One region of the Arthrobacter sp. AG367 genome, then DNA from elsewhere that is predicted to be linked to it. Evidence: predicted binding sites of a transcription regulator. Region 1 holds the regulator's gene; each other region holds the start of a gene.

The links. Region 1 encodes HrcA, which represses chaperone genes, less so after heat shock. Its sites were predicted from a motif close to TTNGCACTCGNNNNNNNCGAGTGCNAA; they were not measured.
Region 2: the regulator HrcA is predicted to act here: its motif matches at 721-747, upstream of groES (co-chaperone GroES).
Region 3: the regulator HrcA is predicted to act here: its motif matches at 1,120-1,146, upstream of FB478_RS06890 (FmdB family zinc ribbon protein).

Annotation. Positions count from the first base shown of each region.
Region 1 covers NZ_VIVE01000001.1:585,410-587,604, forward strand. The annotation lists gene dnaJ (molecular chaperone DnaJ) at 1-433, opposite strand, end outside; gene hrcA (heat-inducible transcriptional repressor HrcA) at 521-1,534, opposite strand; gene FB478_RS02680 (DUF3097 domain-containing protein) at 1,707-2,195, shown strand, end outside.
Region 2 covers NZ_VIVE01000001.1:1,518,355-1,520,549, reverse strand. The annotation lists gene FB478_RS07020 (class I SAM-dependent methyltransferase) at 1-219, opposite strand, end outside; gene FB478_RS07015 (DLW-39 family protein) at 272-652, shown strand; gene groES (co-chaperone GroES) at 905-1,198, shown strand; gene groL (chaperonin GroEL) at 1,278-2,195, shown strand, end outside.
Region 3 covers NZ_VIVE01000001.1:1,485,923-1,488,117, reverse strand. The annotation lists gene FB478_RS06895 (Flp pilus assembly protein CpaB) at 1-685, opposite strand, end outside; gene FB478_RS06890 (FmdB family zinc ribbon protein) at 798-1,064, opposite strand; gene FB478_RS06885 (5-formyltetrahydrofolate cyclo-ligase) at 1,175-1,795, opposite strand; gene galU (UTP--glucose-1-phosphate uridylyltransferase GalU) at 1,903-2,195, shown strand, end outside.

The sequences.
Region 1 (2,195 bases):
CACAGGTGGGGCAGACCACGGCGGTGTCCACTTCGAGTTTCTTGTTCACGCCGAACACGGCGTCGCGGAGGTCGATCCGTACGCTGATCAGGGCATCCTGGCCGCGGCGGACACGGGAAGCCGGACCGGACGTGCCGCCGGCGCCGAAGAAGGTGTCGAAAATATCCTGGAACGCGAAGCCCTGGCCCGCGTAGCCTGCGCCGCCGAAACCGTTGTCGGTGCCGTTCTCATTGCCGGTGGTGTCGTAGATCCGGCGCTTCTGGGGGTCCGAAAGCACCTCGTAGGCGTGAGTTACTGCCTTGAACCGTTCCGATGCGTCCGCACCGGGGTTTACGTCCGGGTGAAGGGTGCGGGCCAGCTTGCGGTAGGCCTTTTTGATTTCTTCACCCGTCGCTTCGGGTGAGACTCCAAGGACGTCATAGTGGCTGCTCAAAGTTCGTATCTCTTCCTTGTTGTACTGCGTTCAGTTGGGCGGCCCGGCTCTTGCTTTCCGGCCGAAGCGCGCTCCGGCGGCCAAGAGTCAGGGCCCCAAAATCCTGGAAAGGTAGCGCGCCACTGCCCTGACGGCGGCCATGGTGGTGGGGTAATCCATCCGGGTGGGCCCGAGGATGCCTACTTTCGCCGAGCTGTCCGGACCGTAGGCAGTGGCCACCACGGAGGCCTCGGCAAGGCCGTCGTACGGGTTCTCCCGTCCGATGCTGACAGCGACGCCGCGGTGGTCCTGGGCCATTTCGCTCAACAGCCGCAGCATCACCACCTGTTCCTCCAGCGCCTCGAGCACCGGGCCGATGCTGAGGGGGAAGTCGACGTTGGACCTGGCCAGATTGGCGGTGCCGGCCATGACCATCCGGTCCTCCCGGCTGTTTTGCGCCAGGCCCTCCAGTCCGAGCGCCAATGCGTGTGCCGCCTGCCGCTGCGGGTGCGGGGTGGCGGCGACGACGGCGGGCAGCGCCTGGGCCAGTTGGCGCAGCGGTGTTCCGCCCAGTGCACCGAGGAACCGGGTGCGCAGTTCGGCCAGTGCGTCGTCGCCAAGGTCCTGCCCGACGTCGATCACCCGCTGCTCCACCTTGCCGCTGTTGGCGATCAGGACGACGAGGACCTTGCGCGGGGCGAGCAGGACGAATTCGATGTGCCGGACCAGTGCCCTGCTCAGGTGCGGATACTGCACCACGGCAACCTGGTTGGTCAGCTGCGACAGCAGCCGGACGGTCCTCTCCAGCACGTCGTCGAGGTCGTCCGCGCCTTCGAGCAGGGACTGGATGGCGCGGCGTTCGGCGGCCGAGAGCGGCTTGACAGCCGAGATTTGGTCCACAAAGAGCCGGTAGCCCTTGTCCGTGGGAATCCGGCCGGCACTGGTGTGCGGGGCGGTGATCAGCCCCTCGTCCTCCAGTGCGGCCATGTCATTGCGGATGGTGGCGCTGGAAACACCAAGATGATGCCGCTCCACCAGGGCCTTGGACCCAACCGGCTCGCGGGAGTGGACGTAGTCCTCCACGATGGCCCGCAGTACTTCCAGCTTGCGTGGCTCGCTCACTCTCCACCTCCATCCATGGTTCGGGGCGCATGCCCCTCCCGATGCAAACCCAGGGTTAGCACTCGACATGCCTAAGTGCTAACAGTCTATTATGCCTCGGCCCGTTGTTAGCATTGGTACCGCTCCGGGCGAAATTGCGGAGTTGAACACTAGCGCTAGGCGGATCAAATCCATGGATTACCGGAACTGGGGCCCACGCGGCATATCCGCTCCCGCACGGACGGAACTGCCTGAGGTCCCCGTGGAGCGCGGCATGGTGCTCGAGGAAGTGCAGTCGGGCTGGGTGGGTGCCGTGACCCGGGTGGAGAAATCCGGCGGCATGCATGTGGTGGCGCTGGAGGACCGCAGGGGAAAATCGCGTTCCTTCCGCCTTGGGTTCGGCTTCCTCCTGGAGGGCCGGCCGATCCGGCTGATGCCACCCGCCCCCCGGCCGGCCGCTGCCGGTCCCGCGGCGGGCAGGACGGCCTCGGGGTCCGTTCGGGTCGCCGGACAACGCGCCCAGGTGGCCAAGGCCAGCCGGATCTGGGTGGAAGGCAAGCACGACGCCGAACTGGTGGAAAAGGTCTGGGGAGACGACCTCCGGGTGGAGGGCATCGTCGTCGAGCCCCTGCACGGCATTGACGACCTTGCCGCAGCCGTCGCGGACTTCAGGCCGGGGCCT
Region 2 (2,195 bases), 930 kb from region 1:
CATCTGGCGGGCGAACTCACCAAACTTCGCCTCGGCCCTGGTCCGCAGCCTGGACTGCGTCAGGACGGCGGATACAAGTTCGCCCGGGTGGCCGGCTTTCCGGAGCGCCGAATTGAGCTCAAACGCGTCCTCTTCGCGGTAGGGGCCCAGCGATGCCAGCAACTCCCAGCCTTCGGGGGTCAACAGGGGTGCGATCTGGTCCTGGGGAGCGTGGGGCATGGTTTCCAGCCTAGTGGAGGACGGCTGCCGGGATGCGGATACTGTTGAAACCATGGATGACAGCGCAGCCCCAGGGGAGACCGGCGAACATCGACCCAGGGACCGCGGTGTGGCTAGGTTTGCCCGTCCAGCCCTGATCGCCGCGGCCGTGGTGGCCGTGGTGTGCATCGCCCTGTTGGTGATCATTTTCCTGCTGGACACGTTCAACGCCACCGTTTATTCGGTGGGCGGCAACGACATCCACGACAACACGCAGGAGGCGCGGGACATCCGCGGGTTGTACGACGGCGCACGGGCCGGGAGCATTTTCTTCCTCGTTGTTGCCGTACTCACCGCAGCCGGGGCCGGTTGGGTGCTTTACCGGAAACGTCAGCAGGGAGGCGGCGAGGCCGACGGTGGCGAGGACGTGGACTTCGACGACCTGGGCCGTTAGGGAAGCATGTTTGCCGCCCTGGACCGCCGTCGGCCGGAGCCCGAAAGGCTTACGCCGATGACGAAACGTTGGCACTCACCTTGACCGAGTGCTAACCCTTACATAGAGTCTTCATTAGCACTCTCCCTAGGAGGGTGCTAACACATGAAGAGCTGCCAGCCAGGCTGCTGCCGGCACCGCGACGACGGTTTGCCAGCCACGGCGGAAAGCTTTCCAGTCCACGAATTTTGCTGACGAAAAGGAGAGGTCCGAGTGTCGGTCTCTATTAAGCCTCTTGAGGATCGTATTGTTGTCCGCCCGCTCGAAGCCGAGCAGACCACGGCTTCAGGCCTGGTCATCCCGGACTCCGCCCAGGAGAAGCCGCAGGAAGGCGAAGTTGTTGCAGTAGGCCCCGGCCGCTTCGAAGACGGCCAGCGGGTTCCGGTTGACGTTGCCGTTGGCGACGTCGTCATCTACTCCAAGTACGGCGGAACCGAAGTCAAGACCGGCGGCACCGAGTACCTGGTGCTGTCCGCCCGCGACGTCCTGGCTGTCGTCGTCAAGTAACTCTTCCGGATCCCCGTGCCGCCGGCCATGCTCATGCTGGCCGGCAGTGCGGGGTTTCTGTCTTTGAAAGGACAAAACCATGGCAAAGCAGCTTGCGTTTAACGACGCTGCCCGCCGGTCCCTTGAGGCCGGCATCGATAAGCTCGCGAACACCGTCAAGGTGACGCTCGGCCCCCGCGGCCGCAACGTCGTCCTGGACAAGAAGTGGGGCGCCCCCACCATCACGAATGACGGCGTCACCATCGCCCGTGAAGTGGAACTTGACGATCCCTACGAGAACCTTGGCGCGCAGCTGGCCAAGGAAGTAGCCACCAAGACCAACGACGTTGCCGGCGACGGCACCACCACCGCCACGGTCCTGGCCCAGGCCCTGGTCAAGGAAGGCCTGCGCAACGTTGCTGCCGGCGCCGCTCCCGGCCAGATCAAGCGCGGCATCGAAGTTGCGGTTGAAGCCGTGGCTGCCCGCCTGCTCGAAAACGCCCGCCCGGTCGAAGGCACCCAGGTGGCTAACGTTGCCGCCATCTCGGCCCAGAGCGACGAAATCGGCGAACTGCTCGCCGAGGCCTTTGGGAAGGTGGGCAAGGATGGCGTCATCACCATCGAAGAGTCCTCCACCACCCAGACCGAACTGGTCCTCACCGAGGGCATGCAGTTCGACAAGGGCTACCTGTCCCCGTACTTCGTCACCGACGCGGAACGCCAGGAAGCAGTCCTCGAGGACGCCCTTATCCTGATCAACCAGGGCAAGATCTCCTCGATCCAGGAATTCCTGCCGCTGCTGGAAAAGGCACTGCAGGCTTCCAAGCCGCTGTTCATCATCGCCGAGGACGTCGAGGGCGAGGCCCTGTCCACGCTCATCGTCAACCGCATCCGCGGCACCCTGAACGTTGTTGCCGTCAAGGCTCCCGGCTTCGGCGACCGCCGCAAGGCCATGCTGCAGGACATCGCCACCCTCACCGGTGCGCAGGTTGTCTCCCCGGAGCTGGGCCTGAGCCTG
Region 3 (2,195 bases), 900 kb from region 1:
GCAGTGATTGTTCGGCGGTGGCTGCCACCACGATCAGTCCATCGGTCTCGGTGGTGCCGAGCCATTGACCCCCTTGGCCGCCGTTGTTCGAGGTCCACAGCACCGGGACGGCAGACGCCAGGACCTCAGAGGGACTCTTCTGGTCGAACCCGTTGGCTGATGTCAGCACAATGTTGACCAGCTGGCCGGGGGAGACCAGCTGGATGGATGAGGCATCCGCCATCCGCAGGGGAACCGCGGCCGAACCGGGGGGCGTCCCTGCCAGGAGCCCGGGGCCCAGCAGCTGGGCGTCGGTGAGGAGCTGGCCCTTCCGCAGCGGCGCTGCGAGCTGCTTGCCTGCGGTTGCGGATCCATCCCGGAGGAAGCCGTCGGTCACCATCCCGGGCGGCACCTGGACCTGGGCCAGGTCTGCTGCCGTTACCGTTGTTCCCGCGGGCAGATCCCGGGCAGCGGACAGCGCCGTGACGGTGGTGAGCGGGGCGGGAGTGAGTTGCTGGACAGCGATTGCTGCAGCTGCGCACAAGAGCAGGGCCGCTACGAGGCGTCGGTTGCGGCTTAGCCAGCCGGCAAACCGCGAGTGCAGGGGACGCCGTCCGGGGTGGCGGTGGATGTTACGGGCACCTGCAGCATGGACATGGCCGGGGAACCGGAGACCGTCGCGGCGACGTCGGAAGAGTACTGGCATGCGCCCACGCTAGGTGACGCCAAAGCGGCACGGGAGCCCGGATGGCGGCTATGTGGACAAAGGCGGCCGGACGCAGGGAGCGTCCGGCCGCCGTCGTAAAGTCCTGGGCTGCTTAGCTGGTGGCAGCTGCTGCCGGCGCCGACGCGGCGGGGGTGGCAGCGGGCGTCGCTGCGGGTGCGGGGGAGACGGAGCTGCCCTTGGAATCGCGGGAATCCGTGCGGTAGAAACCCGAGCCCTTGAAGACGACACCGACGCTGTTGAACTTCTTGCGCAACGTGCCCTCGCATTCCGGGCAGGACGTCAGGCTGCTGTCCGAGAACGACTGGACAATGTCGAAGGCGTGGCCGCAATCCTTGCAGGCGTAAGCATATGTTGGCACTGGTGCTCCTCCTCTTGGGCAAACGAGAGGTCCCGTGCTGCCACCGGGTAAACCGTTAGCAGTCGCAGGGCCTGAGTGCTAATTCTATCACTGTGCCCGAATGGACGGGCTCAGGCGTTGCCCGCCAATGGCCGGTATCCGGACGGGGCCAGGACGGCCGGGACCGGTCGGTCGAACTTCTCGGCCGGTATCCGGCCGGCGGGCAGCAATTCGTCATCGTAGATAACAGCGGCCAGGGGAATTTCCTTCCCTGCCGTAGCCAGGTGCCCCAGGAATTTGTCGTAGTAGCCTCCGCCCTGCCCGATCCTGTTGCCGGCGAGGTCCACTGCGGTGGCCGGAATAAAGAGCACCGCTGCGCCACCGGCCGTTTCCGGCCCGTGACGGTGCCCCGTGGGCTCCAGGATTGGTGCATATTTGCTGCGCTCGAAGCTGGTCTCCGGCGTCCAGAACACCCAGCTCAATTCGCGGCCTTCCTCGCACACCGGAAGCAGTACCTGATGGCCGCTGCGATGCAGGGCGTTGATCAGGGGCAGGGTGGGCGGTTCGTGTCCCACGCCAAGGTACACGCAGGCTATCGAGGCGTGCTTCCCTGTGACCGTCCCCGCCCATGCTTCCCCATGGACGGCCAGGGCCGCGCCGGCAGCTTCGAGCTGCGCCGGCGTCAGCGCTGCCCGCCGCCGGCGGTGGGCGGCCCTGATGCCGTCCTTGACTGCGTTGGTCTCCTGCAGCATGGTGTCCTTCCTGCGATGCCCCGTATTGGGAGGTTCTTCCCGCACCGGCACGGGCTTGCCGCTCCGGTGGTTACTGAAATGCTTGACGCTGACGTTAGATTAGACCGGTGAACACCAGTAACCCCAGAGTCCGCAAAGCCGTCATTCCCGCCGCGGGCCTGGGCACCAGGTTCCTGCCAGCCACCAAGGCGATGCCCAAGGAAATGCTCCCCGTCGTGGACAAGCCTGCCATCCAGTACGTGGTGGAGGAAGCCGTCCACGTGGGCCTCCACGACATCCTGATGATTACCGGCCGCAACAAGCGGGCCCTGGAAGACCACTTCGACCGCGTGCCGTCCCTTGAGTCAACGCTCGAGGACAAAGGGGACACGGAGAAGCTGGCGTCCATCCAGGCGGCCAG